DNA from 4 places in the Streptomyces sp. NPDC031426 genome. Region 3 is predicted to be linked to each of the others. Evidence: riboswitches for the same ligand, from Rfam matches in the RefSeq annotation. Region 3 holds a riboswitch; each other region holds the start of a gene.

Region 1 (7,082 bases), on a different contig from region 3:
CGGGTACGCTGCGGATCACCGTCACCGACGACGGCCGGGGTGGGGCCGATCCCGCGGCCGGCACGGGCCTGCGCGGTGTCGAGCGTCGCCTCGCCGCCTTCGACGGAGTGCTCGCCGTCAGCAGCCCGCCCGGCGGTCCGACCATCGTGAACATGGAGATCCCGTGCGCGTTGTCATCGCCGAAGACCTCTTCCTCCTGAGGGACGGCCTGACGCGTCTGCTGGAGGCACACGGATTCGAGGTGGCGGCGGCCGTGGACAACGGCCCGGACCTGCTGGCCGCGGTGGCGGCGGAGAGACCCCACGCGGCGATCGTGGACGTACGACTGCCACCGACCTTCACCGACGAGGGCCTGCGCGCCGCACTGGAGGCCCGCCGGCTCACCCCCGGGCTTCCGGTCCTGGTCCTCTCCCAGTACGTCGAGCAGCTCTACGCCCGTGAGTTGCTGGCCGCCGGCCATGGCGGCACCGGGTACCTCCTCAAGGACCGGGTGATGGACGGCGCCCAGTTCATCGACGCGGTGCGGCGGGTGGCGGCAGGCGGCACCGCGATGGACCCCGAGGTGATCGCCCGTCTGCTGGCCCACAACTCCGCCGACGGCCCCGTGGCCGCGCTGAGCCCGCGCGAGCGGGAGGTGCTCGCGCTGATGGCGGAGGGGCGCTCCAACGCTGCCATCGCCCAGCACCTGGTGATCACCGAGCGGTCGGTGTCCAAGCACACGGCCTCGATCTTCACGCGGCTCGGCCTGCAGCCCTCCGACGACGACAACCGGCGCGTCCTCGCGGTGCTGGCGTACCTCAACCGCTGAGGGCGCTCCTGCCGACTCGCCAGCGAAACCGTCCCACACGGTCAGGAGGCGACGATGCCGATGCCGTCGCCGAGCAGTTTGAGGCCGAGGACGAAGAACAGGACCGCCATGACGGCGACGTTGTGGCGGGTGGCCCAGTCCCGCCAGTTGCCGAGCACGCTTTTCGCCCGTTCGCCCATGAGCAGGTAGACGGCGAGCGGTGCGAGTACGCAGACCGAGGCAATGAGCACGAAGACGGCGAGGGCGCCGATCTGTTGCGGGAGGGGGATTCCGGCCGAGCTGATCGAGGCACCGGCGGCGATGGTCAAAGGGGCGTTCTTGGCGTTGGCCGCCGACAGCGCGAGCCCGAGTCCGAGGATCTTCAGCGGGGTGAACCGGTCGATCGCCGCCATCCACTTCGGCAACTGCGCCTGGGCGGGGTCGGCGGGGCGCCGACGCCACAATCGGGCGCCGAACAGAACCAGGAGCAGCCCGAGGGCGAGTTTCAGGGCCCCTACCCAGGTGGCCGGGTGCTTGTGGGTGGAGGCACTGCCCGAGCCGCCCACGGCGAGCATGATCGCTCCCAGGACGGCGAGGCCCAGGACCCAGCCGAGGGCGAAGAGCGGGCCGTTGAGGTGACCGCGGGGCGTCGCCAGGATGAGGATGATCGCCACGATGGGCAGGGGACTGACGGCGACACCGGCTGCCAGGCCCAGCACATCACCGACAGCGTGTCCCAAGGCGGCCTCCGTCGAGTGAGGGGCGGACGGATGGCGACGGGCGTGTCCATCCTTGCCTGGCGCAGCTCTCCGTGCGCGCTGCATGCGCCGAACGAGTCGACGGACCAGGCTGGACGTCGGCCTCTGCGCCTCCTTCGACGCGGTGGACATCGCGGGCACGGTCGTACTGGTCCACCGTCATCTGCCCGTCGTCGCCTTCAGCGGCGCCGCACTCGAACCCGGCTCTCCGGTACGGGAGTTCGTCCCTCCCCCGCCTTGGGCGGGGCCGTCGGCCGATGCCGGGTTCCGGCTGCTGGAGCCCGCGGAGCCGGACGCGCCCATCGAGCGGGTCGATCCGAGCGCGCTGCCGGAGGCCGAGCTGAAGGGGGTCCGCCACTGGCGCCCGCAGACGCTGGGCGAGCTGATGTTCAACTGGTGGGACTGAGGCCTACGACGCCTCGGTTCACCGACCCGCCCTCACCGCCTCAGGCCACCACCAGCCCCGTGTATCCCGCCCCATAGGCCCGCAGGAACGCCGCCACTCCGCCCCTGATCAGGCGGCTACGCCGTCGCTGCGACCCTCCTGTCCCTGGCGGCCCTCCCGGCGCTGGCCCTCCCGGGCGTCCGGCGCAGGCGATGATCGGCAGATCTGTTCCGGCCGTCGTACCGCGTCGGAACGCGACCCGCAGGTCGGATGATGGGGGGCAGCCGAGCGGGTGGAACAGATCCGCCCATCGCCCACTGTCCGCCGAGGTCAGCCCGCGTTGAGGTCCGCCAGGGGCAGGGTGTGGCGGGTGTGGACGACCTTCGCGCGCAGGTAGCGGACGTTGTGGGCCGTGGTGAAGACGCCGGTCGGCACCCGGTCCCGGACCACGACGCCCAGCGCGCGCAACTGCTCGGCCTTGTCGGGATTGTTGGACAGCAGGTCCAGCTCCCCGATGCCGAGGGCGGCGAGCATCTGCGCGGCGGCCGTGTAGTCGCGGGCGTCCTCCGGCAGGCCGAGCGCGGCGTTCGCCTCGTAGGTGTCGAGGCCCTGGTCCTGGAGGGCGTACGCGTCGAGCTTGTTGTAGAGACCGATGCCGCGGCCCTCCTGCCGGAGGTAGAGCAGGACGCCGCCGCGGTCGGCGATGCGCTCGACCGCCTCGCGCAGCTGGGGTCCGCAGTCGCAGCGGGCGGAGCCGAAGACGTCGCCGGTCAGGCACTCGGAGTGCAGGCGCACCAGCGGGACGGTGCCGGGGGTGGGGTCGCCGAGGACCACGGCGACGTGCTCCTGGCCGTCGGCCAGGCCGTGGAAGGTGACGAGTTCGGCGTCGACGCTGTAGCCGTCGTGGAAGCGCAGCGGAACCCGGACGCGGGCGCGCGGCGTGGCGGCGGGGGTGTCGGGCATGCGGGTCCCTCCGGAGGCTGCTGCTTCAGATTTGAAGCAGCGTACTCGGGGGACCCTACCTCATGCTTCAAACTTAAAGCAATCAATCGTCGGAGGAGGAACACGAGGAACGCCGCCGCCAGGGCACGTCCTCCGCTCCGCACTCGGCGCCGTCGCCCTGCAGGCCGCCCGCGATCCCGGTGCAGATCTCCTCCAGCTGCCCCACCTGTTCCGGCGTGAGCCGGTCGAACAGGATGGCGCGCACGGTCTCGACGTGGCCCGGTGCCGTACGCTCCAGGGCGGCCATCCCCTCGTCCGTCAGCACGGCGATGCTGCTGCGTTTGTCCCAGCGGCAGTCCTCCCGGCGCACCAGCCCGTCCCGCTCGAGGCGGGTCACCGCATAGGTCAGCCGACTGCGCGTGATCTTCAGTGACTCGGCGAGGTCGGTCATCCGCAGCCGCCGGTCCGGCGCGTCGGACAGGTTGGCCAGCACGGAGTAGAACAGATGCGGCATGCCGGCGTCCTGCTGGAGCTGTCGGTCGATCGCGTCCTCCAGGAGGTGCGTCGCGGCGAGATAGGCGCGCCAGGCGCGCTGCTCCTCGGGGGTGAGCCAGCGGGTCGTCATGCCGCCAGTGTAAGTTTGTTTCAAACTTGAACCAAGATCGACCTTCAACCGAGCCTCGCCTCGCAGGAGACCGCGCCGATGTCGTACCCGTACGTGCTGCTGTCCGCCGCCGTCTCCCTCGACGGCTACCTCGACGACACCAGCCCCGACCGGCTCCTGCTGTCCAGCCCGGCCGACTTCGACCGGGTCGACGCGGTACGGGCCTCCGTCGACGCCATCCTGATCGGCGCCGGCACGATCCGCGCCGACAACCCGCGGCTGCTGGTCAACTCCGCCGAGCGACGCGCCGCCCGCGTCCGGGCGGGCAAGCCGGAGTACCCGCTCAAGGTGACCGTCACCGCCACCGGCGACCTCGACCCCGACGCCAACTTCTGGCACACCGGCGGCGACAAGCTCGTCTACACGACCGACCAGGGCGCCGAGCGGACGGTCCGCCGCGTCGGCGACACCGCCGACGTCGTCCCGCTCGGCCCCGGCCTCGACTGGCGGGCCCTGCTGTCCCACCTGCACGACGTGCGCGGAGTCGGACGGCTCATGGTCGAGGGCGGCGGCACGGTGCACACCCAGCTGCTGCAGCTGGGTCTCGCCGACGAGCTCCAGCTCGTCCTCGCGCCGCTGTTCGTCGGCGACCCGGCCGCGCCTCGCCTGTTCGGCCCCGGCGGCTATCAGGCCGGCCGGCTGCGCCTGACCGAGACCCGCCGGATCGAGGACGTGGTCCTCATGCGCTACGAGCCCACCGCCCCCGGCACCGGGTCGGCCGCCACCGCCGCCGACCGGCACTGGCTGCGCACCGCCTGTGAACTCGCCGCGCTGTGCCCGCCCTCGGAGACGGCGTTCAGCGTCGGCGCGGTGGTGGTCGCAGCCGACGGTACGGAGCTGGCTCGCGGCCACTCCCGGGAGGGCGAGGATCCCGTGGTCCATGCGGAGGAGGCCGCCCTGGCGAAGGTCGACCCGGCGGATCCCCGGTTGGCCGGTGCCACGGTGTACAGCAGCCTGGAGCCGTGTGCCCGGCGTGCCTCGCGGCCCGCGGCCTGTGCCGAGCTGATCCTTCGGGCGGGGGTACGGCGAGTGGTCACGGCGTGGCAGGAGCCCGACACGTTCGTCGCGGGAGCCGACGGTACGGGGGTGCTGGTCAAGGGGGGTGGGGATGTCGTCGCACTGCCCGAGCTGGAGGAACTCGCCAAGGCGCCGAACCGGCATCTGCTGGGCTGAGCCGCGCACACACTCAGGGCCCGGAATCCTTTGGATTCCGGGCCCTGAGCCTTCAGTAGCGGGGACAGGATTTGAACCTGCGACCTCTGGGTTATGAGCCCAGCGAGCTACCGAGCTGCTCCACCCCGCGTCGTTGTGTCTCTACTGTACACCACACGCTCACCCCCTCGGCGCCACACCGCCCGCGCCCCCTCGCCGGCCCGTGGTCGCGGTGATCGGCTTCACGGACGGTGACCGGACGGCAGCCCTCCGCATAACATCTGAGACACCATCAAAAATGCCGACACTCATGTAAGGTGGTCAACTCGCCCGATTTGCAGGGTTCCTGACCGGTAAGTCCACGGCCGAAAACCTTAATGATCAAGCCGAACGGCTTGGAAAGTGGCTGTCGGGTCTATTAACGTTCGATAACGCAGCGCGGTCGTCCCAGCCGTCACAAGAGACGGCTCCGTGCGCACGCGCCGAATCCCGCAAGGGAGCCGGGGAACCACCACCTTGGGGTGAATCGCGCGAATGCCGCAGTTGGTATACGCGCGTAGGAGACCTTCCTGCTCCGAACCCGTCAGCTAACCCGGTAGGCGGAGGAAGGAAAGGAGCACGCCCGCGTGGCGTCCAACCGGCCCGTCCCAGAAGCCCCGTTCATGCCCCCGCAAGCCCAGCCGGAGACCTTCGGCTACGGTGCCTACCGCGCCGAGGAGGGGCCCTGGGAGGAGTGGAATCCCACCGAGGACTCCGTCGCCCCGCTCCGCGGCCGGCACCGCGTCGCCAAACAGCGCGGCGGTTTCGCGCGCAGCTCCACCGTCCTCGGCGTCGGCGTGATGGCCGCGGTCGGCGCGGGCGGCATGGCCAGCGCGAACACCGGCAAGCCGCCGGTCTCCATCTCCCTGCCGGATCTGGACTCCGTCGAGCACATCTTCGGCGCCGGCTCCTCCGACGCGCACCAGGCCACCACCGGCCTCAGCAAGGTGGGCGTGAGCACGGACAGCGCCGACAGCGGCAACGCCGGCGAGGCCCTGCGCAACCGGATCATGGCCCAGGCCGAGCAGCAGAAGGGCCGGGCCGACAGCAAGGCCACCGCCGCCGCGATCGCCGCCGCCGACCAGCAGACCGCCGACGCGGCCGCCAAGGCGGAGAAGGCGGCCGCCGCCAAGGCCGCCGCCGCCAAGCAGCAGGCGGAGGCCGACGCCGAGAAGGCCGCCGAGGCCAAGCGGCTCGCCGAGCTGGCCAAGCAGTACACGCTGCCGGTCGTCTCGTACACGATCACCGGCACCTTCGGGCAGCCCGGCGCGATGTGGTCCTCCGGCTACCACACCGGCCTCGACTTCGCCGCCCCCACCGGCACCCTCATCAAGGCCGTCCACAGCGGAACGGTCACCGAGGCGGGCTGGGCCGGCGCCTACGGCTACCGCACCGTCATCACCCTGGACGACGGCACCGAGCTGTGGTTCTGCCACCAGTCCTCGATCAACGTCTCCGTCGGCCAGAAGGTCTCCACCGGCCAGGTCATCGGCCGGGTCGGCGCCACCGGCAACGTCACCGGCCCGCACCTGCACCTGGAGGTCCACCCGAACGGCCAGGCCACCGCCATCGACCCGGCGCCCTGGCTGCGCGATAAGGGCCTCACCCCCTGACAGCCGTCTGTCCGTGGGACTTTGCACCGGCGGCGGAATGCGATCATCTGTCGCCGGTGTTGATGCAGAGCATGACTTCTCTGCGCACACTCGGCTCCTCCGACCTCGAGGTCTTCCCGCTCTGCCTCGGCGGCAACGTCTTCGGCTGGACCGCCGACGAGGAGACCTCCTTCGCCGTCCTCGACGCCTACACGGCGGCCGGGGGCAACTTCATCGACACCGCCGACTCGTACTCGGCCTGGATCGAGGGCCACAAGGGCGGCGAGTCCGAGACGGTCATCGGCAAGTGGGTCAAGTCCCGAGGCAACCGTGACCGCGTCGTCATCGCGACCAAGGTCAGCCAGCACCCCGAGTTCCAGGGGCTGTCCGCCGCCAACATCAAGGCCGCCGCCGACGCCTCCCTGCGCCGCCTGGACACCGACTACATCGACCTCTACTACACCCACTTCGACAAGCCCGAGATCCCGGTGGAGGAGATCATCGGCGCGCTGGACGAGCTGGTGAAGGCGGGCAAGGTCCGCCACATCGCCGCCTCCAACATCAGCCCCGAGCGCCTGAAGGCCTCGCTCGACTTCTCCGACCGCGAGGGCCTGGCCCGCTATGTCGCCCTCCAGCCGCACTACAACCTCGTCTCCCGCGACACCTACGAGGGCCCGCTGCAGGACCTGGCCGCCAAGGAGGGCCTGTCCTCCGTGCCCTACTTCTCCCTCGCCGCGGGCTTCCTGACCGGCAAGTACCGCCC
Region 2 (7,082 bases), 180 kb from region 3:
GAATGCCCGTTTCCGGCGGGCGCGAAACCAGCCGAAGATTGTCGCGTCCAGGTACCGGCGGGTACAGTCACCGCACTGCTCTGGCAGCCCCTGTTGTCGAGGCGAAAGAGAAGTTGGTGAACGACCGTCACCCGTCGGGGACCATGACCACCCCGGCCCCGGCTTCAGACGCCTCCGCCGCGCACTACGCGCCGTACGGGACGCATGGAGCCCCCTACGGCGACTTCACCACGTACGGCGGCTACGAGGCCACCGGTTTTCCGGACGGCACCGGCACCTTCGCCACCGACCCGCTCTTCGGCAGCCTGCCCGGCGAGCAGAGCACCGGCGCGTACGACAGCACGCAGTGGCAGACCGGCCAGACCCCGAACTACGACCCGTACGCGGCCCAGCACCACGCCGCCTACGACTCCGGCGTCTACGACTCCACCGCCTGGACGATCCCCGCCCAGGCGACGGGCAACGACATCAGCGGCCAGTGGGACGCGAGCGCCTGGCTGCAGCCCGACCAGTCCGGGATCGCCCAGCCGACCCAGCAATGGGCGTGGGGTACCCAGACCTTCGAGTCGGGTACCTTCGACGCCACACAGTGGAATTCCGGCGGCCAGGCCACGCCAGTGGAGGCCGAGCAGCCTGCCGAACCGTTCGGCCAGCAGGCCACCGCCACCTTCGACCAGGTCGGCGACCCGCACGCGACCGGCGCCTTCCCGCAGGTTCCGTACGGGCAGACCCCGTACGAGGACGAGGTCCCCTACGACGAGGTCCCCTACGAGGACACCGCCTTCGACGAACAGCAGGTCGGGGACGACGCGTCGGGCACCGCGGGTGAACAGGCCGCCGCCGAGCTGCTGGACGACCAGGAGGACATCGCGCCGACGCCCCGCGCCGGCTCGCGCAGCGCCGGGCGCTCCCGCCGGCGTACGACCGCCAAGCGCTCCGCGCTGCTCACCATCGCCGTCCCCTCGGTCTGTGTGATGGGCGTCGCCGGGATCGCCGCCGCCTCGGTCGGCGCGCTGACCGACAACGGACACGACACCACGGCCTCCGCCTCGGACACGCACGCGGTCAAGGCCTCGGTCGCCAACAGCAAGCTGGACACCCAGCTCAACACCCTGTCCGCGGGCGCCCATGACTTCGCCGACCGGGCGAGCCGGACGCAGGAGCGGATCGACCTCAAGAACCAGCAGGAACTGGAGCAGAAGAAGGCCGCTGCGGCGGCCGCGCTCAAGGAGCGGCTGCGCCCCAAGTTCGTGCTGCCGGTCACGCAGAAGGGGCTCAGCGCCTACTTCGGCCAGGCGGGGGTGAACTGGATGTCCGTGCACACGGGCATCGACTTCCCGGTGTCGTACGGCACCACGGTGATGGCCGCGACCGACGGCGTCGTCTCCACCAAGTGGAACAGCGCCTACGGCAACATGATGATCGTGACGGCGAAGGACGGCACGCAGACCTGGTACTGCCATCTGTCCAGCTACCGCGTCGCCTCCGGGACGTCCGTCAAGGCCGGCGAGCCGATCGCCTACTCCGGCAACTCCGGCAACTCCACCGGCCCGCACCTGCACTTCGAGGTGCGGCCCGCGGGCGGGGCGGCCATAGACCCGCTGCCGTGGCTGCGGAGCCACGGGCTCGACCCGACGTAGAGCCCGGGGACTTTCGCCCCCAGACCCCCTACGGCTTCTCCCCTACAGCTTCTCCACCGGCGCGTACCGCAGCAGCAGTCGCTTCGGCTTGGCGTCGCCGAAGTCGATCGTCGCCTCCGCGTTCCCGCCCGTGCCCTTCACGGCGACGACCGTGCCGAGCCCGAACTGGTCGTGGGTGACCCGGTCCCCGACGGCGAGGGCAACCACCGGCTTCTCCGTGGTGCGGCGCGTGGCGAACCCGGACGCACCCGACGCCGAGGAACGCGAGCGGGTCGAGGACAGCGAGGCCGCGATCCCGGAGGCCGGGCCGGAGGACACCGGCGCCGCCGCTCCCGTCCGCTTCCAGTCCACATGGGTGGCCGGGATCTCCTCCAGAAAGCGGGAGGGCGGGTTGTACGACGGCTGGCCCCAGGCGCTGCGCATCGCCGACCGCGTGAGGTAGAGCCGCTCCCGCGCGCGTGTGATGCCGACGTAGGCCAGGCGCCGCTCCTCCTCCAGTTCCTTGGTCTGGCCGAGGGCGCGCATGTGCGGGAAGACGCCGTCCTCCATGCCGGTCAGGAAGACGACCGGGAACTCCAGGCCCTTGGCGGTGTGCAGGGTCATCAGGGTGATGACGCCGGAGCCTTCCTCGTCCTCGTCGGGAATCTGGTCGGAGTCGGCGACCAGCGCCACCTGCTCCAGGAAGTCGGCCAGCGTGCCCTGCTCGCCCTCCCCGCGCTCCTGCTCGAACTCCAGGGCCACCGCCGCGAGTTCCTGGAGGTTCTCGATGCGGGTCTCGTCCTGCGGGTCGGTGGAGGCCTGCAACTCGGCCAGGTAGCCGGTGCGTTCGAGCACCGCCTCCAGGACGGTCGCGGGACCCGCACCGGACTCGACGATGGTGCGCAGGTCCTCCATCAGCGTGTTGAACCGCTTGACGGCATTGGTGGAGCGCGCGGCCATGCCGTACGCCTCGTCCACGCGCTTGAGCGCCTGCGGGAAACTGATCTTCTCGCGCTGGGAGAGGGCGTCGATCATCGCCTCCGCGCGCTCGCCGATGCCCCGCTTGGGCACGTTGAGGATGCGGCGCAGCGGCACCGAGTCCTCGGGGTTGGCGAGGACGCGCAGATAGGCCAGGACGTCCCGGACCTCCTTGCGCTCGTAGAAGCGGACCCCGCCGACGACCTTGTAGGGCAGGCCGACGCGGATGAAGACCTCTTCGAAGACACGGGACTGGGCGTTGGTGCGGTAGAAGACGGCGACATCGCCCGCCCTGGCCTCGCGCGCGTCGACCAGACGGTCTATCTCGTCGGCGACGAACTGGGCCTCGTCGTGCTCGGTGTCGGCGACGTAACCGGTGATCCGCGCGCCCTGGCCGGCGTTGGTCCACAGGTTCTTCGGGCGGCGGGACTCGTTGCGCTCGATGACCGCGTTGGCGGCGGACAGGATGGTCTGTGTGGAGCGGTAGTTCTGCTCCAGCAGGATCGTCGTCGCGTTCGGGTAGTCCTCCTCGAACTGGAGGATGTTGCGGATCGTCGCGCCCCGGAAGGCGTAGATCGACTGGTCCGCGTCACCCACGACGCACAGTTCGGCGGGCGGGAGGTCGTGCTCGCTCGGCGGGATGTCCTCGCTGTGTTCGCCGGTGCCGACGAGTTCGCGCACGAGCGCGTACTGCGCGTGGTTGGTGTCCTGGTACTCGTCGACGAGGACATGCCGGAAGCGGCGGCGGTAGTGCCCGGCGACGTCCGGGAAGGCACGCAGCAGGTTGACCGTCGTCATGATCAGGTCGTCGAAGTCGAGCGCGTTGGCCTCGCGCAGGCGCGACTGGTAGAGCGCGTAGGCCTGGGCGAGGGTCTTCTCGAAGCCGTCGGTGGCCTGGGCGGCGAAGTCCTCCTCGTCGATCAGCTCGTTCTTCAGGTTGCTGATCTTCGCGCTGAACGATTTGGGCGGGAAGCGCTTGGGGTCGAGGTCCAGGTCGCGGCAGACCAGGGCCATCAGGCGCTTGCTGTCGGCGGCGTCGTAGATGGAGAAGCTGGAGGTGAAACCGAGCTTCTTGCTCTCCCGGCGCAGGATGCGCACGCACGCGCTGTGGAAGGTCATCACCCACATCGCGTTCGCGCGCGGGCCGACGAGGTGCTCGACGCGCTCCTTCATCTCGCCCGCGGCCTTGTTGGTGAAGGTGATCGCGAGGATCTGGCCCGGGTGCACATGCCGCTCGGCGAGCAGGTGGGCGATGCGGTGGGTGAGCACACGGGTCTTGCCGGAGCCGGCGCCGGCGACGATGAGCAGCGGGGAGCCGGCGTGCACGACCGCGGCGCGCTGGTTGTCGTTCAGCCCCTCCAGCAGCGCCGCCGCGTCGAGGGCGGGACGCGGGGCGCCGTCGCGGTAGTACGCGTCCCGGTCCGGCGGCACGTCGAACTTCCCGCCGAACAGATCGTCCGGAAGCGGCTCCGGAGCGTGATCGTCCTCGGGCGGCGGCGGGGGCTCCTCCTCGCGCCCGCGAGGGGCCTGGAGGTCCGCCAGGAAGCTGTCGTCAAAGAGGCTGCTCATCGCTCTACGAGTCTAGGGCTCCCCACCGACAACCGGTCGCCGTCCCCGGAACACGGCCGCCCCGGAAAGCAGTTGATCTTCGCCGTCGAACGGCCCGCGCCCTGCTCACAGAGGGGCACCGTCCGATGACTCAGAAGCGAAACCTGGCTCAGGTCACGAAAATGTATCGGACATATCACGCACCAACCTTCACAGGAGTCACACGAGTTGGCTAGCGTGCGTTCGGGCCGCACGACCCCTACCGGCGAACCTCGCCGGGCCGCGCGGCCCCCGCCGAGTCCGGCGTGCCCCGCAGGGCGCCCGGAGCCGGGGACCCACCGACCTTTGGGGTGAATCGGCCGGCTCCCACCTGGGACGCCGCCGTAGGGCAACCCTTCCGAACCACCGCCCGAACCCGACAGCTAACCCGGTAGGCGGCCCACTGGAAGGAGTCGCCTCTCTTGGCGTCGCACCGCAAGCCGCGCCCCGGCGGGACCATCGGAACCGGCCTTCGCGCTCCCGCCCTCGCCACCGCCGCCCTCACCTCCATGGCCGTGCTCTCGCAGACCGCGGAGGCCGCCCCGGGTACCGATCGCGCCAAGCCGACCCTGGAGGAGGTCGAGAAGAAGGTCGACGATCTCTACCGCCAGGCGGAGTCGGCGACCCAGAAGTACAACGCGGCCAAGGAGCGGACCGGCAAACAGCGCGGCCGCGTCGACGCCCTGCGCGAGGACGTCGCCCGGCGCACGGCACGCCTCAACAAGGCCCGTGAGGAGCTGGGCTCCTTCGCCGCGGCCCAGTACCGCACCGGCGCCGCCGCTCCGGACACGGCCACCTTCCTGCTGGCGAACGACCCGCAGGACTACTTCGACCAGACCCAGCTGATGAATCGGCTGACCTCGCGGGAGAAGAGCGCGGTCGACGACTTCATCGGCGAGCAGGCCGCGACGATGAAGAAGCGGCGGGAGGCCGCGGAGAGCCTGCAGACGCTGAGCGACTCGCAGCACGACCTGCAGACCGCCAAGGCAACCGTGCAGAAGAAACTGGCCTCGGCGCGGGAACTGCTGTCGCAGCTGACGGCCCAGGAGAAGGCGCGGCTGGCCGCCATCGAGCGGCAGAAGGAGCAGGAGGCGGCGCGCAAGGCGGCCGAGCTGGCGAAGCAGCAGGCGGCTCAGCAGCAGGCCGACTCGTCCTCGTCGTCGTCCACCGCCACGGGGTCCGGCTCCGGATCGGGTTCGACGGGCTCCGGCTCGACGGGGTCCACCACCACGTCCAGCACGTCCAGCTCGTACGACACGAAGGCAGAGAAGGCGATCGCCTTCGCCCGCGCGCAGATCGGCAAGCCGTATGTGTGGGGCGCCACCGGGCCGGACTCCTACGACTGCTCGGGCCTCACCCAGGCCGCCTGGAAGGCCGCCGGCGTCAGCCTCCCGCGCACCACGTACGACCAGGTCAACGCGGGCACCACGGTCTCGCTCGCCGACGCGCGGCCGGGCGACCTGATCTTCTTCTACGACGACATCAGCCACGTCGGCGTCTACATAGGCAACGGCATGATGATCCACGCCCCGAAGCCGGGCGCGTACGTCCGCGAGGAGTCGATCTACTACGGCGGCGAGTCGATCATCCACAGCGTGGTCCGCCCGGGCTGACTGACCACCCACCCCGGGCACGGGCGCGCCCCGCTCCACGCGCGCGTGCCGCCGAATTGCCGGACCACGCGCGCAGGTGCCGGCGGCTTGGGGGCCTCGCCTTGAGGCCTCCGGGCGCGCGTCGGCTCATCACGTGCCGATGCGCGCGTACGGGCGTTTTCCGCGTCCCCGCGCGCGTGCGGCCGTTCCTGCGTCGATGCGCGGGATGTGCCGGCCTTCCTGCGTCCACGGGGACTCGGGCATGTACCTGTGGAACGCCGACGACCGCGGCGTGCTGCGCACCGCGACGGTCGCGCTGCTCGTGCTGGATCTGGTCTGCTACGTCGTCCTGCTGGCCGCCGAGGCGGCCCGGCTACCACGTGCTGCGCTGGGCGACGGTGTTCCCGATGGGGATGATGGCGGTGGCGGCGCTGTCTGCCGCGACCGTCTTCGGCGTCCCGTGGCTCACCTGGCCGGGACGGGTGCTGCTGTGGGCGGCGGTGGCGGTGTGGCTCGCGGTCGCCGCCGGTGCGGTGCTCGCGGCCCGCGCCGGCGGCAGGGACGGCTGACCGTCAGGTCCACAGGACGGCGATGAAGATGTTCGCCATGGTCAGCAGACCGACCACCCCGAACACGCTCTTGTCGATCTTCTCCTCGTCGCGCTTCACATAGACCAACCCGAGGATCACGATCAGCAGCGCCAGCTTGATGCCGATCTTGATGGTGTTGACGTGGTGGTCGTCGGCCTGGTTGAGGCCGACCAGGACCACGCCGGTGACCAGCATGGTCAGCGCGCCGTGCAGCATCGCGGGCACGAACCGGGCCGTGCCCTGGCCCATCGCCTTCATCTGGGTGAGGAAACCGCCGAGCAGCGCGGCGATGCCGATGATGTGCAGGCCGACGAAGAGATGGATGAGTACGTCCATGGGCCCGGAGCCTAACCAGGGGCCCGGAGGCCTCCTGCCACCGGCCCCGGACACAGCGGTCGGCGGTCGGCGGTCGGCGGTCGGCGGTCGGCGGTCGCACGGAGGATCTTGCATATATGCGCCCCATAGCACCCCACGGCTCCCGTCCATCCCACTTTCCGCACTTCGGTCACCGCGCTCTGTGAAGGCGACGACTCCAGAACGGCCACATGGTCACTTGCAGTCACATCCCGGTCCATCGAGGCCAGTTCCGTACACCGCGTTACCTACTCGTCACAGTCGGGCCTAGCGTCCTCCCCCAGGTGACCGGCTCCCCACCGCCGCCCGGGCCAGGGGCGGCCGTCGGCCACCACCGCCGAGAAGGGTCCGGCGGTGGCCCG
Region 3 (7,082 bases):
CTTCAACCCGCGCATGGGCGCCCAGTTCCGGCTCTTCGAGAATGAGTCGGGTGTGGACGTCGTACGCGCGATGCACCTGAATCTGACCGGCCGCCCCGTTCCGGAGGGGGAACAGCGCGCCGGCCACCGCTACATCGTGGAGAACATCGACCTCCCCGCCCTTCTCGCCTACCGTCGCAGCGGCTACACGACGCCGCACGCGCCGGCGAAGGCGAGCGGGACGGAGCTGGCCTGGCTCGCGGGTGACGACCCGCTGCCGTTCCTCACGATGCTCGCCCGCTTCGTGCGCCCGGGCGCGAAGCACCTCTATCAGCTGTGGCGGACCAACCGCCGCGGCAGCAGCACCTCCACGAAGTAGGCAAAGCCACACAGAGAGTGGCGCACCATGTCCTGGGGAGGGACTTCGTGACTCGACCGGTTGCAATCATCGGGGCCGGGCCGTTCGGCCTGTCCACCGCCGCCCATCTGCGGGCGCGCGGTATCCCCGTCCGCGTCTTCGGCGACCCCATGGTCAGCTGGCGCGACCACATGCCCGAGGGCATGCTCCTGAAGTCGACGCCCGCCGCCTCGAATTTCGACTGCCCACAGCCCGGCCACACCCTCGGCGACTACTGCGACGCGGCCGGCATCCGCCGCCTGGTGGGCGACGAGGACATCATCCCGGTGGGGACGTTCATCGGCTACGGCGAGTGGTTCCAGCACGAGCTCGTCCCCGACCTGGAGCGGGTGCGGGTCGTCTCCGTGGACCGCGACAAGAGCGGCGGCTTCGAGCTGAAGCTGGACTCGGGGGAGATGTTCACCGCGCGCGCGGTCGTCGTCGCCACCGGCCTGTCGGGCCTGGCGCACCTGCCGGCGGAGCTCGCGGGAGCCGCGGCCGACGGTCCGGCGCCCACCGGCCCGGTCTCGCACAGCTCCCAGCACCACGACCTGAGCCGCTTCGCCGGCAAGGAGCTCATCGTGGTCGGTGCGGGCCAGTCCGCGCTGGAGACGGCGGCGCTCGCCGCCGAGGCGGGGGCACGCGTGCGTGTCGTCGCGCGCGGCCGCGGCCGGGTCGCCTTCGGCGCGCCGCCCTGGAAGCAGTCGAAGCTGCGCCCCGAGTCCCCGTTCGGACGCGCCTGGTCGCTGTGGGCGTTCAGCTACTACCCGCACCCCTACCGCTACCTGCCCGAGGCCACCCGCCACTTCCTGGTCCGCCGGGTCCTCGGTCCGCTCGGCGCCTGGTGGCTGCGCGAGCGCTTCGAGAGCGCGGTGCAGGTGCAGGACGTGGAGCGGGTCGTGAACGCCGAGGCACCGGGCGGCAGCCCCGTCCTCACCGTCCGCACCCACGGCGGGCACACCGAGCGGCTCACCGCCGACCATGTCATCGCCGCCACCGGCTACCGGGTCGACATCGCGGCGATGGACTTCCTCGGGCACGAACTGCGCACCCGGCTCGCGGTAAGCCGCGGCACGCCGAAGCTCGGACCCGGCTTCGTCTCGTCCGTTCCTGGCCTGTACTTCACCGGTCTGCCGGCGGCGTCGTCGTACGGACCGGTGATGCGCTTCGTCTGCGGCACGGAGTTCGCCTCACCGCGCCTGACGAAACACCTGGCGGCGGCCCACGGCTGAGACCTCCTGCAAGCCCTGTCGCCCTTCTCAACGAGGAGCCGACGGGCACTACTTGGGGTGGACCAGTACGTAAGTGCGCAGGGCGACAAGGTGAGTCGGTGGGGCTCAGTATCCGTATTCTCTGATCATGGCAGCCTCCCCCACATATTCACTGATCGCCACCGACTTGGACGGAACACTGCTGCGCGGCGACGACACCGTCTCCGACCGGTCGCTCGCCGCGCTCGCGCGGGGGGCGCGGGCCGGTGCCCGGCACCTGGTGGTGACGGGCCGCCCGGCCCCGCGGGTGCGGCCGCTGCTGGCGCACCTCGGCTGCACGGGGCTCGCGGTGTGCGGACAGGGTGCACAGGTGTACGACGCCGGGACCGGCCGCCTGCTGTGGTCGGTCCGGCTGGACCGGGAGCTGGCCGAGACGGCGCTCGGCAAGATCGAGGCCGAGGTGGGGCAGGTGTACGCGGCCGTCGACCAGGACGGGGTCGACGGGCTCACGCTCATCGAGCCCGGGTACCGGATGCCGCACCCGACCCTGCCCGCGGTGCGGGTCGGCCGGCGCGACGATTTGTGGTGCGCGCCGATCAGCAAGGTGCTGCTGCGCCACGCATTCCTGTCGGACGACGAGTTGGCGGAAGCGGCGCGCGCGGTGGTGGGCTCGCTGGCCACGGTCACCATGTCGGGGCCGGGGACCGTAGAGCTCCAGCCGTCCGGGGTGACCAAGGCGACCGGTCTCGCGCTGGCTGCCGAGCGGCTCGGGGTCGCGGCGGAGGAGGCGCTGGCGTTCGGCGACATGCCCAACGACATCCCGATGTTCGACTGGGCGGGACATGGGGTCGCCATGGCCAACGCGCATGGCGAACTGAAGGCGGTGGCCGACGAGATCACTCTGTCGAACGAGGACGACGGCATCGCCGTCGTCCTCGAAAGGCTGTTCCCGACCGACTGACCGGCACATCAGTACGCGGCCGTCCTCGGTCCGTACGCAGCCGTCCCCGGCCCGTAGTCGGCGTCCTGGTGCACGACCGTCTCGGGAAGAAGCGACGGCCGCCCGGTGCGCCCCTCCGTCAGGTGTGGGCGCACCGGGCGGCCGATGCCGTGCCGGCCGGCGGGACCGGTCAGTACGCGCTGGACACGTTGTCGATGGACCCGTACCGGGCGGCGGCGTAGTTGCAGGCCGCGGTGATGTTGGCGACCGGGTCGTACGGATTGAGGGCGGTGCCTGCCACGTGGTACGCGTTGAAGGTCGGGTCGATCACCTGGAGCAGCCCCTTGGACGGGATGCCCTTGGCGGCGTTGGAGTCCCAGAGGTTGATGGCGTACGGGTTACCGGAGGACTCCCGCATGATGTTGCGGTAGATGCCGTTGTAGGTGCCCGGGATGCCCTTCTGGGCCATGATCGCGAGGGAGTGGCGGATCCAGCCGTCGAGGTTGTTCGGGTACCCGGCGAGGGTGGTGGAGGCCGGCTTGGTGGTCGTCGTGCCGGTGGCCGCGGAGGCGCCGGCGGCGCCGATGAGCGGCAGGGCGAGGACGGCGGCTCCGGTGCCGACGACGGCGAGGGTGCGGGTGAGACGGTTGGTGCGGGGGCGGCGGTGCCGAGCGGCAGAAGGCATGGGAAGTCCTCTCCGTCGCCTACGAGGTGAGCTGTCGGGTTCGGGCGGGGAGGTGCCCGGCCGCGCCTTCGTGAGAAGGCACGGCTTCACCCCTAGCCGTCCCGGTGCGGCGTATGCCGACCGGTCAGGCGACTTACCTGGGTCCCCCGCTCCTGCCGTACGAATGAGTTCGTCGATGGGTCACACGGGCGGCGGCAGGATTCGGCGTCCGCCCGACGGCCCGGAACGTATGCGAGAGCACATGTCCGAAACAAGTACCTGATGCGCACAATGCACTATTTGACCTTGGTCTGTGTCATATGGGGTACTTGATCCTTTGCGGCTGCCAACCCTCAACTCGCGGACGGTGCAAGGGGGGAAGGGGGTTCGGTGGGCGTTCGGTGCCAGAGGTCACCGTGACCCAATTCACTAAATAACAAAGTATTTCAAATCGGACAAGATGGATTCGAGTGGATCGGTGGAAGCCCGCGGCGGACGCCGTGACGGAGCCCATGGCGGAACCCGTGACGGAACCCCCGGTGTGGCGCCCGTCGTTGTCCGGGGTGTAGGCATTACTCCGCTCGCCCCTCGGTTCGCGACAAAGTGTGTGGGTTCCTGTTAAGTCGACAAATGTCCGCTCTTATTACTTGATCAAAAACATACCGGTCGTGATCTGATACCGCCCAGGCTGGACCGGTGGGCGCTATCGGTGATCGAACAGGGACCGGATACGCTGACTTGAGTGATGGCAGCGACCTATCGACAAACCGTGTAATCGCCAGCAGACACCAGCAGACAGGAGACCCCTCGTGACCGTCGTCGGGCCGTTCGGGCTGAGCGTGCGGGACCAGGCTCTGGAAGCCGATGTCCAGGCCGGATTGGCGGCTGTCGAGGAAGGCTTGCTCGAGGCCACCAAGAGCGAGGTCCCGTTCATCACGGAGGCCGCGCAGCACCTCGTACGAGCCGGCGGGAAGCGGTTCCGGCCGCTGCTCGTAATGCTCGCGGCCCAGTTCGGCGATCCCTACGCGCCGGGCATCGTGCCCTCGGCCGTGGTCGTGGAGCTGACCCACCTGGCCACGCTGTACCACGACGACGTCATGGACGAGGCAGCCGTGCGGCGCGGCGTGGACAGCGCCAACACCCGCTGGGGCAACTCCGTCGCGGTCCTCACCGGCGACTTCCTCTTCGCCCGCGCCTCCCAGATCCTCGCCGACCTCGGCCCCGAGGCGGTCCGGGTGCAGGCCCTCGCCTTCGAGCGGCTGGTCACGGGCCAGATCCTGGAGACCGCCGGTCCCTCCGACGGCCGTGACCCGGTCGAGCACTACCTGGACGTGCTCGGCGGAAAGACGGGCTCGCTGGTGGCGGTCTCGTGCCGGTTCGGCGCGATGATGTCCGGTGCCGACGAGACGGTCGTGGACGTGCTCACCCAGTACGGCGAGCGGCTCGGGGTCGCCTTCCAGCTCGCCGACGACGTCCTGGACATCGCCTCCGACTCGCAAGAGTCCGGCAAGACCCCGGGCACCGACCTGCGCGAGGGCATCGCGACCCTGCCCGTGCTCCGGCTGCGCGAGCGGGCGGCCCGGCTCGGCCTGGCCGAGGACATCGCCCTGTGCGAGCTGCTGGACTCCGATCTCAGTGACGACGCCCGACACGCCGAGGCGCTGGTCGCGCTGCGCGCCCACCCCGCGCTGGAGCAGGCCCGCCGGGACACCGTGCGGTACGCGGAGGAGGCGCGGGCCGCGCTGGCGCCGCTGCGCGAGTGCGACGCCAAGGCCGCGCTGATGGAGCTGTGCGACGCGGTGGTCCACCGCGCCGGCTGACCGGACGCCTGTCACACACCGCACCACAGCTCCGGCCGCGCCCCGGGCGCGATTGCGGGTCCTCCGTCGCGCCGGGATTCCGGCCGTGCGCCTCGCAGCGTTCAGGCCGTGCGCCCGGGGCACGCTTCCGGCTGTCCGTCACTCCGCGTTTCCGGCCGTGCGACTCGCCGCGTTCAGCCCGCGAGCCCCGGGATGTCTCCAGCCGTGCCCCTCGCCGCGCTCAGGCCGTTCCACGGGCCGCTGGGTCGGCGCCCTCGGCATGCCTCCGGCCGCCCGTCGCGCAACTCCTCCAGCTCTGCGATCCGTACGCCCATGAGTCCGTACGCCCCCCGCGCTCCCGTACGGCCCCCCTTTCCGGTGAGACCCCTACGGGTTGGGGGAGTTCCTGCTCCCGCGTGTCATACCCCAGTCGTATGCGGAGTTGGCCCCGAGGTCTGACGCTTCTTCATGGCCGATTTGGTGAGATGGAAACCACGGAATTCACCACCCCTCACCGATTCGGGTGAGAATGGCGGCTCTGATGGACCAGCGTGAGAACAGCCGCCGCCGACGACGGAGGTAAGGCACACATGGCACCGTACGAATCCGACGACGCAGTGGACGCCGCTCGGGACGAGGAGCGGCACGCCCGACGCCGCAGGACGGCCCGTTACGCGGTCCCGGTCGCCGTGGTGGGGGTCGCCGCGGCCACGATCGGTCTGGTCCCGGCGCTCGCCGCTTCCGGTGACCCCGACCTGCCCAGGATCACCGCACAGCAGCTCATCGAGAAGATCGCCAAGTCGGACGTGCAGCAGCTGTCCGGCACCGTGCGCACCGACACCGACCTCGGCCTGCCCGACCTCGGTGGCCTGGCGAACAACCTGGCCCCCGGCGCCGGCAAGGGCTCCGGCGACGGCTCCTCCGCCGACCCGCAGTCCCAGTTCACCTCGCTGGTCTCCGGCACGCACACGTTGCGCGTCGCCGCCGACGGGCCCGAGAAGCAGAAGCTGTCGCTGCTGGAGAGCGGCTCCGAGTACAGCCTCATCCACAACGGCAAGAACGTATGGGGCTACAACAGCAGGACCAACGAGGTGTACCACGGCACCTCGGCCGACTCCGGCAAGGACCGCAAGGCCGAGACCCCGGCCACGCCGAAGGACTTCGCCGACCAGGCGCTGAAGTCGGTGGACGGCACCACGTCCGTCACGGTCGACGGCACCGAGCGGGTCGCCGGCCGCGACGCCTACAAGCTGCTGATCAAGCCCAGGCAGTCCGGCACCACGGTGGGCGCCATCAGCATCGCCGTCGACGCGAAGACGGGCATGCCGCTGAAGTTCACGCTGACGCCGAAGAGCGGCGGCGCCGCCGTCCTCGACGTGGGCTTCACCCAGGTCACCTTCGGCCGGCCGGCCGGCTCCACCTTCGCCTTCACCCCGCCCAAGGGCGCCAAGGCGACGGAGGAGAAGCAGGACTCCGCGGCTCGCAAGCACGCGGCCCAGCCCGGCGAGGACTTCGCCAAGGGCATGAACGGCGCCGATGTCCTGGGCAAGGGCTGGACGTCCATCGCCACCTTCGACAGCGGCGCCAAGGGCGGCCTGCCGACCGGCTCCCGGGGCGGTGACCTCGGCGGCTTCCTCGGCTCGCTCGGCGACAAGGTCTCCGGCAAGTTCGGCAAGGGCACGGTCTTCTCCACCCGCCTGGTCAACGCCCTGATCACCGACGACGGCAAGGTCTACGCCGGCGCGGTGACCAAGGACGCCCTGGTGAAGGCGGCGAACGCGGGAAAGTGACCCCGTCCGGGAACTACGGACCGTGACCGTACGTTCACTCTTCAAGGGAGGCGCGGATCGAGGGGGAGCCGATGGACGGACCGTCCGCCATGGAGCGGGAGGCGGGGGAGGCGCGGAAGCGTGCCCCCGGGCAGGCGGAGGCCGCGGGGAAGCCTGCTCCGGGGCCGACGGAGGCGAGCGTCATCGCCACCCGCGGCCTCACCAAGCGCTACCGCGGCGGACAGCTCGCCGTCGACGGCCTCGACCTGACCGTCCCGGCGGGCAGTGTCTTCGGCTTCCTCGGTCCGAACGGCTCGGGCAAG
Region 4 (7,082 bases), on a different contig from region 3:
CCGGCCTCCTGGTCGCCGGAGATCACCTCGGGCTCGACGCCGAGGATGTCCACGACTCCCCGTACGAAGTCGTCCCGGTTCTCGGCGTCCCGGGAGGCGGAGGTGGCGACGAACCGCACCTCGGCGGCGCCGAGTTCGCGGATGACCCCGGCGTACTCCCGGCACGCGGCGAAGGTCCGCTCCAGCGCCTCCGGTACCAGCCGGCCGGTGCGGTCCACGTCCTGGCCGAGCCGCACGATCGTCATGCGCCGGTCCAGCTCCAGCAGTTCGCCGGTGGCCGGGTTGACGTCGGCGACCAGCAGCCGGATGGAGTTCGTGCCGCAGTCGACGGCGGCGACCCGGGAGAAGCCCTCCGGAACCATCGGCCGGTGGGCGAAGAAGCCGCTGCGGACCTCTGCGGGGTCCCACACAGCACCCTCCTCACCGGGGTGCTCGTCCGCCGGATCGGGAGCCTGGAGCGGCTGCACGCACGGTCCCTTGCGCCACCACTCCGGCAGCATCGCGATCGCCTCGTCGCCGAGCGGGTTCACGCCCGGACCGGCGGCCAGCGAGTGCGCCACCAGCACGTGCAGGCACTTCACGCGGTCGGGCATGCCGCCCGCGCTGGGGAAGCCCTCCAGGACCTCGATCTCGTCCCGGCGCCGGATGTAGTCCTCGTGCGCGGCCCGGTAGGCGGCGGCCAGTTCCGGGTCGGTCTGCAGCCGCTCCGTCATCTCCTTCATGACGCCGTCCGCCTCCAGCGTCCCGATCGCCGAGGCGGCGCGCGGGCACGTCAGGTAGTACGTCGTCGGGAAGGGCGTGCCGTCGGGCAGCCGGGGTGCCGTCTCCACGACGTCCGGCTGACCGCACGGGCAGCGGTGTGCGATGGCCCGCAGGCCCCGCGGCGGGCGGCCGAGTTGCTGCTGGAAGGCCTCGACGTCGGCGTCGGTGGGCTCGGTGCGCTCAGTGGGCGGCGGGGGCGTTTCCATGACTGCTTTCTCGTCAGGCTTTCTGTCGGTTCACTGGTCGGAGGCGTCGGACTTGTCGACGCCGTCCCAGACGTTCGCGTACCAGGGCCGGCGGGCGGCCCCGAGGTCGGCGCGGGACTGCTTGGCCGCGCCCGGGTCGATCACCACGTACCCGGTCTCCCCCGGCATCACGTAGTGCAGCCGGCGCCGGATCTGCTGCTCGGCGTAGGAGTCGTCCTGCCAGCGGGCCTTGAGGTCGCGCAGCTGCTCGACCCGCTTGCTGGCCTGCTCCTGCTGTTGCTGGAGGTCGGAGATCTGCGCGCGCTGGGAGACGTACTGCCGCATCGGATACGCGAGCGCGACGATCAGGGAACACAGCACCAGCGCGAGCAGCGCCGCACGCCCGGTGAGCCGGGAGCGGCGGGCCTGGCGCCTGGTCTGGGAGCGGTACACGCGGGCCGCCGTCTGCTCGCCGAGCAGCCGCAGCCTGGTCGTGGTGGAGAAACGGTCCCGGTCCTTCACGGCCATCTGGCTTCTCCCGCCTCCCCTTGCCGGTGTCCTTCACACGTGCGTACGTCCCCGGACACGGTACGGGACCGGGTACGGGGACGTACGTACGACTGGCTAAGACTTGGCCCGGGTCGGCTCAGCCCTTGGAGATCTCGTGGTTCCCCTTGAAGCGCGGGAAGGCGCTGCGGCCGGCGTACACCGCGGCGTCGTCGAGGATCTCCTCGATGCGCAGCAGCTGGTTGTACTTGGCGACGCGCTCGGAGCGGGCCGGGGCGCCGGTCTTGATCTGGCCGCAGTTGGTGGCGACGGCGAGGTCGGCGATGGTGACGTCCTCGGTCTCGCCGGAGCGGTGGGACATCATGCACTTGAAGCCGTTGCGCTGGGCCAGCTCGACGGCGTCCAGGGTCTCGGTCAGCGAGCCGATCTGGTTGACCTTGACCAGCAGGGCGTTGGCGGTGCCCTCCTCGATGCCGCGGGCGAGGCGCTCGGGGTTGGTGACGAACAGGTCGTCGCCGACCAGCTGGACCTTGTCGCCGAGGCGGTCGGTGATGACCTTCCAGCCGGCCCAGTCGTCCTCGAACAGCGGGTCCTCGATGGAGACGAGCGGGTAGGCCGCGACGAGCTCCTCGTAGTACTCCGTCATCTCGGCGGCGGAGCGCTCCTTGCCCTCGAAGAGGTACTTGCCGTCCTTGTAGAACTCGGAGGCGGCCACGTCGAGCGCGAGGGCGATCTGCTCACCGGGGACGTACCCGGCCTGCTTGATCGCTTCGAGGATCAGGTCCAGGGCGTCACGGTTGGAGCCCAGGTTCGGGGCGAAGCCGCCCTCGTCGCCGAGGCCGGTGGACAGGCCCTTGGACTTCAGGACGGACTTGAGGGTGTGGTAGACCTCGGCGCCCCAGCGCAGGGCCTCGGAGAAGGACTCCGCGCCGATCGGGGCGATCATGAACTCCTGGATGTCCACGTTGGAGTCCGCGTGCGAGCCGCCGTTGAGGATGTTCATCATCGGCACCGGCAGCAGGTGCGCGTTGGGGCCGCCCAGGTAGCGGAAGAGGGGGAGGTCGGACGCCTCGGAGGCGGCGTGGGCGACGGCGAGGGAGACGCCGAGGATGGCGTTGGCGCCGAGGGAGCCCTTGTTGTCGGTGGCGTCCAGGTCGAACATGGCCTGGTCGATCAGGCGCTGCTCGGTGGCGTCGTAGCCGACCAGCTCCGGGCCGATCTGCTCGATCACGGCGAGGACGGCCTTCTCGACGCCCTTGCCCTGGTAGCGGTTGGGGTCGCCGTCGCGGAGCTCGATGGCCTCGAAGGCGCCGGTGGAGGCGCCGGACGGGACGGCGGCACGACCCGTGCTGCCGTCGTCGAGGCCGACCTCGACCTCGACCGTGGGGTTGCCTCGGGAGTCCAGGATTTCCCGGGCTACGACGACGTCGATGGACGGCACGAGCATCTCCTTCTGGGATGTGACGCTGGAAGTGCGGGGGCGTTCTGCCTTACGGCTGTGCCTTGCGACTAGAGCCTAACCGTCCCCGGGGCGCCGGCCACCGACCGACCGTCCCGTGGACAGGAGGGACACGCAGACGGTACCCATTGTTCACCCACGGAACAAAGGGGCCTGCCGATGAGGCCCGGCCGAAGAGTGGGGAAACAGCGCGCGGAAACGAAAGACCCCGCCCCGGCGCGTACGGGGGAACACGCGCCGGGGCGGGGAGCCCGTGGGGACGGGGGTGGCCCTCACGGGGCCTTCAGTGTGCGGGCCGGGGATGTGAGGGCACTGCGGGTCCGTTCGGAGCCAGGTGTCACTTCAGGTGCAGCTGCTGGCCCGGGTAGATGAGGTTCGCGTCCTGGACGATGCCCTTGTTCAGCTGGAAGAGCTTCTGCCAGCCGCCCTTCACACCGTGCTTCTCGGCGATGGCGCTGAGGGTGTCACCCTTGACGACCTTGTACTCGCCGTCGCCCTTCTTGACCTTCTTGCCGGTCGGCGTGGTGACGGTCTTGCTCGCCTTCGGCGCCGTCCGCGTGGTGGAGCGGGTGGCGGCCTGCTGGTCGGTGGAGCGGGTGGCGGTGCTGCGGGACTTGGTGGCCGTCGGGGCGGAACCGTTGTAGGCGGCGCTGGTCAGGCCCGTGCCGCAGACCGGCCAGGCGCCCTTGCCCTGGCCCGCGAGGACCTTCTCGGCGATGGCGATCTGCTGCGCCTTGGTGGCGAGGTCGGCACGCGCGGCGTAGGCGGTGCCGCCGTACGCGGCCCAGGTGGAGTTGGTGAACTGCAGGCCGCCGTAGAAGCCGTTGCCGGTGTTGATGGACCAGTTGCCGCCCGACTCGCACCGGGCGACGGCGTCCCACTGGGAGGCGGTGGCGGCGGAGGCGTTGCCGGCCGCCATCAGCGGGGCGGCGACAGCGGCGCCGGTGACACCGGCGAGCGTGATGGCGCGGACGGTCTTGGACGGACGACGGTGCTTGCCCTTGCCGGAGAACAGCATGGATCGATCCCCTCACCGACGCCTGCGAGGTGAGCTGTCGGGTTCGGGCCGGTTGAGTTGCCCGGCCGCGCACTCGCTCATGCGAGGCGCGGCTTCACCCCAAGCCGGTCCAGCGTCAACCGCTGGGCCCGGCGCTTACCTTGGGTCCCCCGCTCCTGCCTACGGCGCTTGACGCGACGACTGTTCCCGGGCAGTCGCTGGCAGGATTCGGCGTTGCGACGGCCGGGGCTCGTGGTGACGAGCGGTCCTGACCGTAGACATGCGATCGTCGGATTTTCAAAGACGATCAGGGCTTCTGAGACTCATCCCACACTTTCGCCAAAAGGGACATCAGCCGCGAAACGGGGCGTCAACTGCCCCTACTCGCCGCCCTTTTCGCCCCCGACTTTCAGGGTCTGACCGGCGGTGATGTGATTCGGGTCGGCGCCGATGGCCATCTTGTTGGCGTCGTAGAGCGCCCGCCACCCGCCGTCGACGCCAAGGGAGTCGGCGATGGAGGCGAGGGAGTCGCCCTCGCGGACGGTGTAGGTGCCCGCTTCAGGACTGGCGTGACGGCCGGAAGATGTGGCGTTCTGACCGTTTGTCACGCTTTCGTCCGCACTCCCGCCACGGTGACGTCCGCCACTGCTGAGCGCGCCGGTGTCGACCAGGCTCCAGGAACCGGCGCTCTGCTGGTATTTGTCCGGGTTGTCGGCGCTCGGGGTGGCTGTGGGAGAGCTGTCGCCTCCCTGTGAACTTCCGCCGTCGGGCGAGCCGGACTTGTCAGTCTTGTCGGACTTGGGGGTGCTGGTCCCGATGGAGCCGCCGATGCCGTCCGGGGTCCCGGCGGTGTGCCCGCTCGGGGTCGGCGTGGCGCCCTCGCCCGTGGGGGAGCCGGTCGAGTCCGAGCCGGAGGAGTTCGAGGCGGAGTCGGAGGCAGAGCCGGAACCGGAGTCCGAGGAGGACGAATCCGGCAGACCGGACGAGTCGGAGCCGCCGGCCGAGCCGGACGCGTCACCCGAAGCGCCGCTGTCGCCGGAGCCGCCGACACCGGGGTCGACGTCGACCGAACCGGAGTGGGAGGTCAGCCCGGCGGTCAGCGCGCACATGGCCCACGGCTTGGTGCCCTGGTCGGCGAGGATCTTCTCGGCGACGGCTATCTGCTGGGAGCGGCTGGCCTGGTCGGCGCTCTCGGCGTACCGCGTGCCGCCGTACTTGTTCCAGTCGTCCTGCGAGATCTGCAGACCGCCGTAGTAGCCGTTGCCGGTGTCCGCGCTCCAGGATCCGCCGCTCTCGCACTCGGCGACCTTGTCCCAGGTGGTGCCGTCGGCCGCGTTGGCGCTGGCGGCGCCGAGCAGGGGGATGGCGATGGCGGAGCCGGTCACGCCGGCCGCGACGAGGAGGGCCGGAGCCTGACGGGGGCGACGGTGACGACCGTTCCCGGAGAGCATGCGGAAGCCTTTCGTGCGACAGCGGGACCCGCGCGGCGAACTCGTGCCTCTCGCCACGCTGATGGGTGAACGTATCGGCAGACGATCACTTGTCACAAGTTCATGCCGCGCAGATCACGTGAAGATCACAGAGTTGAATGTTTATCATCTCGCCCTCGCGCGGCACCGACACTCCCGTCCTGTCCGCTTTGTCCCCGGGGCCGGTGAACACGAACGAACGGCGCACTCCGACGCGGTGCCGGAGTACGCCGCCCGTATGTGGCCCCGCGGATCCACGCCGCCCGTACGTGGCCCCGCGGATCCACGCCGCTCGGCCCCTGCTACCGAGCCTGGCCGTCCTGCCCGCCTCCGAACACCTCCTGGACGAGCCTTTGCGTCGCCTCCTGGAACGCCATCGCCATGGACAGGGCGGCGTCGTCGACGTAGTTCAGCGCGGCGGTCAGGGTCTTGCCGCCGTCGGGCGTGCTGTACATCAGCGCCGCGTGGCCCGCCATGCCGCCGTTGTGGGTGATGACGGTGCCGCCGTTGTCGCCCGCGTCCTGCACGAACACCCCCAGGCCGTAGCCGGCCTTGGGATGCGGCTTGCACATCTCGGCCAGCAGCGGGGCCGGCAGCAGCTTGCCGCTCATCAGGGCGGAGATGAAGGTGTGGAGGTCCCGGGTCGTCGAGATCATGTCTCCGCCGGTGGAGATCCAGGAGGGGTTCTGGCGGGTGACGTCGACCGTCTTCTGCTCGCCGTCCTCCTCGTAGCGGTAGTAGGCGTGGGCGTGCGGCTCGGGGATCTCCGGGCCGGTGCCCGGCAGCACGGTGCCCGACAGCCCGAGCGGCCCCAGGATCCGCCGCTGCATCTCCTCGGCGAGCGAGTGGCCGGTCACCTTCCCGACCAGCAGCCCGGCCAGCACGTAGTTGGTGTTGGAGTAGCTCCAGTCCGTCCCCGGCTCGAACCGCGCCGGCCTGGAGGACGCCAACCGCGCCAGTTCTTCCGGCCGGTAGGTCTTGAACCGGTTGTCCACCCACTCCCGGCCCGCGGTCGTGGCGGGGATGCCCGGCGCGAACGTCCCGTCGTAGTAGTACTCGCCGGTGAAGTTGAACACCCCGCTGGTGTGCTGCAGCAGCATCCGCACCGTGATCCTCGGGTCCAGCCCGAACTCGGGCAGGCAGTCGGCCACCGGATCGTCCAGCCCGATCGTGTCCTCTGCGGCCAGTTGCAGCACCACGGTCGCGGTGAAGGTCTTGGTGTTGCTGCCTATCCGGACATGCCCGTCCACCGGCGGTTTCGCGCTCTCGCCCAGCTTGCGCCTCCCGGCGCCGCCGGCCCATTCGCCCCGCTCGTCGTGCACGCGCACCGTCACCCCGGTGAAACCGGACTCGACCATCTCCTCGATGGCCTTCCGCAGCTCCGGACGGTCCTGGCCGGTGAGAGTGAGGGACATGGATGTGCTCCTTCGGAACTGTCGCGGAAGTCAACTGGACGGACGGGATCGCCTGGCCTGAGGGTGCCCCTCTTACAGGCTGTGGGCGCTGATGTCGCCGTAGGCGGTGGTCGCGTGGATGTCCAGAACGGCGGCGCCGTCGGTGTTCCTGAGCGCGTTGTGGATCCGGCCGTAGGAGGTGCCGGCGTCCAGCGAGGCGGAGACTCCGCGGGCGGCGCCGATCGAGATCGCGCCGTGCTCGGTGCGCAGGGTGACCGTGCCGCGCGCGGCCTCGGCGATGCGGAGGTC

What was found. Region 3 has a riboswitch for cyclic di-AMP ahead of ACZ5NH_RS23765 (transglycosylase SLT domain-containing protein). Riboswitches for the same ligand answer to the same signal wherever they lie in the genome.
Region 1: linked by a shared signal. The riboswitch ahead of ACZ5NH_RS17685 (M23 family metallopeptidase) and the one ahead of ACZ5NH_RS23765 (transglycosylase SLT domain-containing protein) in region 3 are both predicted to bind cyclic di-AMP.
Region 2: linked by a shared signal. The riboswitch ahead of ACZ5NH_RS24715 (C40 family peptidase) and the one ahead of ACZ5NH_RS23765 (transglycosylase SLT domain-containing protein) in region 3 are both predicted to bind cyclic di-AMP.
Region 4: linked by a shared signal. The riboswitch ahead of ACZ5NH_RS30660 (transglycosylase family protein) and the one ahead of ACZ5NH_RS23765 (transglycosylase SLT domain-containing protein) in region 3 are both predicted to bind cyclic di-AMP.

What each region holds. Positions count from the first base shown of each region.
Region 1 is NZ_JBVIJE010000007.1:449,325-456,406, forward strand. It holds gene ACZ5NH_RS17645 (sensor histidine kinase) at 1-200, shown strand, start outside; gene ACZ5NH_RS17650 (response regulator transcription factor) at 164-808, shown strand; gene ACZ5NH_RS17655 (GAP family protein) at 850-1,527, opposite strand; gene ACZ5NH_RS17660 (hypothetical protein) at 1,610-1,951, shown strand; gene ACZ5NH_RS17665 (GTP cyclohydrolase II) at 2,261-2,893, opposite strand; gene ACZ5NH_RS17670 (MarR family winged helix-turn-helix transcriptional regulator) at 2,976-3,497, opposite strand; gene ACZ5NH_RS17675 (dihydrofolate reductase family protein) at 3,576-4,709, shown strand; tRNA gene ACZ5NH_RS17680 (tRNA-Met) at 4,766-4,839, opposite strand; cyclic di-AMP (ydaO/yuaA leader) riboswitch at 5,159-5,305, shown strand; gene ACZ5NH_RS17685 (M23 family metallopeptidase) at 5,315-6,340, shown strand; gene ACZ5NH_RS17690 (aldo/keto reductase) at 6,412-7,082, shown strand, end outside.
Region 2 is NZ_JBVIJE010000011.1:277,011-284,092, reverse strand. It holds gene ACZ5NH_RS24725 (M23 family metallopeptidase) at 117-1,640, shown strand; gene pcrA (DNA helicase PcrA) at 1,683-4,166, opposite strand; cyclic di-AMP (ydaO/yuaA leader) riboswitch at 4,472-4,577, shown strand; gene ACZ5NH_RS24715 (C40 family peptidase) at 4,607-5,797, shown strand; partial or broken gene ACZ5NH_RS24710 (SLAC1 family transporter) at 6,039-6,345, shown strand; gene ACZ5NH_RS24705 (hypothetical protein) at 6,349-6,702, opposite strand.
Region 3 is NZ_JBVIJE010000011.1:92,340-99,421, forward strand. It holds gene ACZ5NH_RS23750 (carboxylate--amine ligase) at 1-358, shown strand, start outside; gene ACZ5NH_RS23755 (FAD-dependent oxidoreductase) at 406-1,608, shown strand; gene ACZ5NH_RS23760 (HAD family hydrolase) at 1,736-2,548, shown strand; gene ACZ5NH_RS23765 (transglycosylase SLT domain-containing protein) at 2,718-3,212, opposite strand; cyclic di-AMP (ydaO/yuaA leader) riboswitch at 3,216-3,397, opposite strand; gene ACZ5NH_RS23770 (polyprenyl synthetase family protein) at 4,001-5,011, shown strand; gene ACZ5NH_RS23775 (LolA family protein) at 5,581-6,780, shown strand; gene ACZ5NH_RS23780 (ABC transporter ATP-binding protein) at 6,852-7,082, shown strand, end outside.
Region 4 is NZ_JBVIJE010000018.1:18,149-25,230, forward strand. It holds gene ACZ5NH_RS30640 (Ppx/GppA phosphatase family protein) at 1-362, opposite strand, end outside; partial or broken gene ACZ5NH_RS30645 (DUF501 domain-containing protein) at 567-968, opposite strand; gene ACZ5NH_RS30650 (FtsB family cell division protein) at 999-1,475, opposite strand; gene eno (phosphopyruvate hydratase) at 1,594-2,901, opposite strand; gene ACZ5NH_RS30660 (transglycosylase family protein) at 3,251-3,931, opposite strand; cyclic di-AMP (ydaO/yuaA leader) riboswitch at 3,936-4,108, opposite strand; gene ACZ5NH_RS30665 (transglycosylase family protein) at 4,291-5,361, opposite strand; gene ACZ5NH_RS30670 (serine hydrolase domain-containing protein) at 5,682-6,794, opposite strand; gene ACZ5NH_RS30675 (DUF4097 family beta strand repeat-containing protein) at 6,867-7,082, opposite strand, start outside.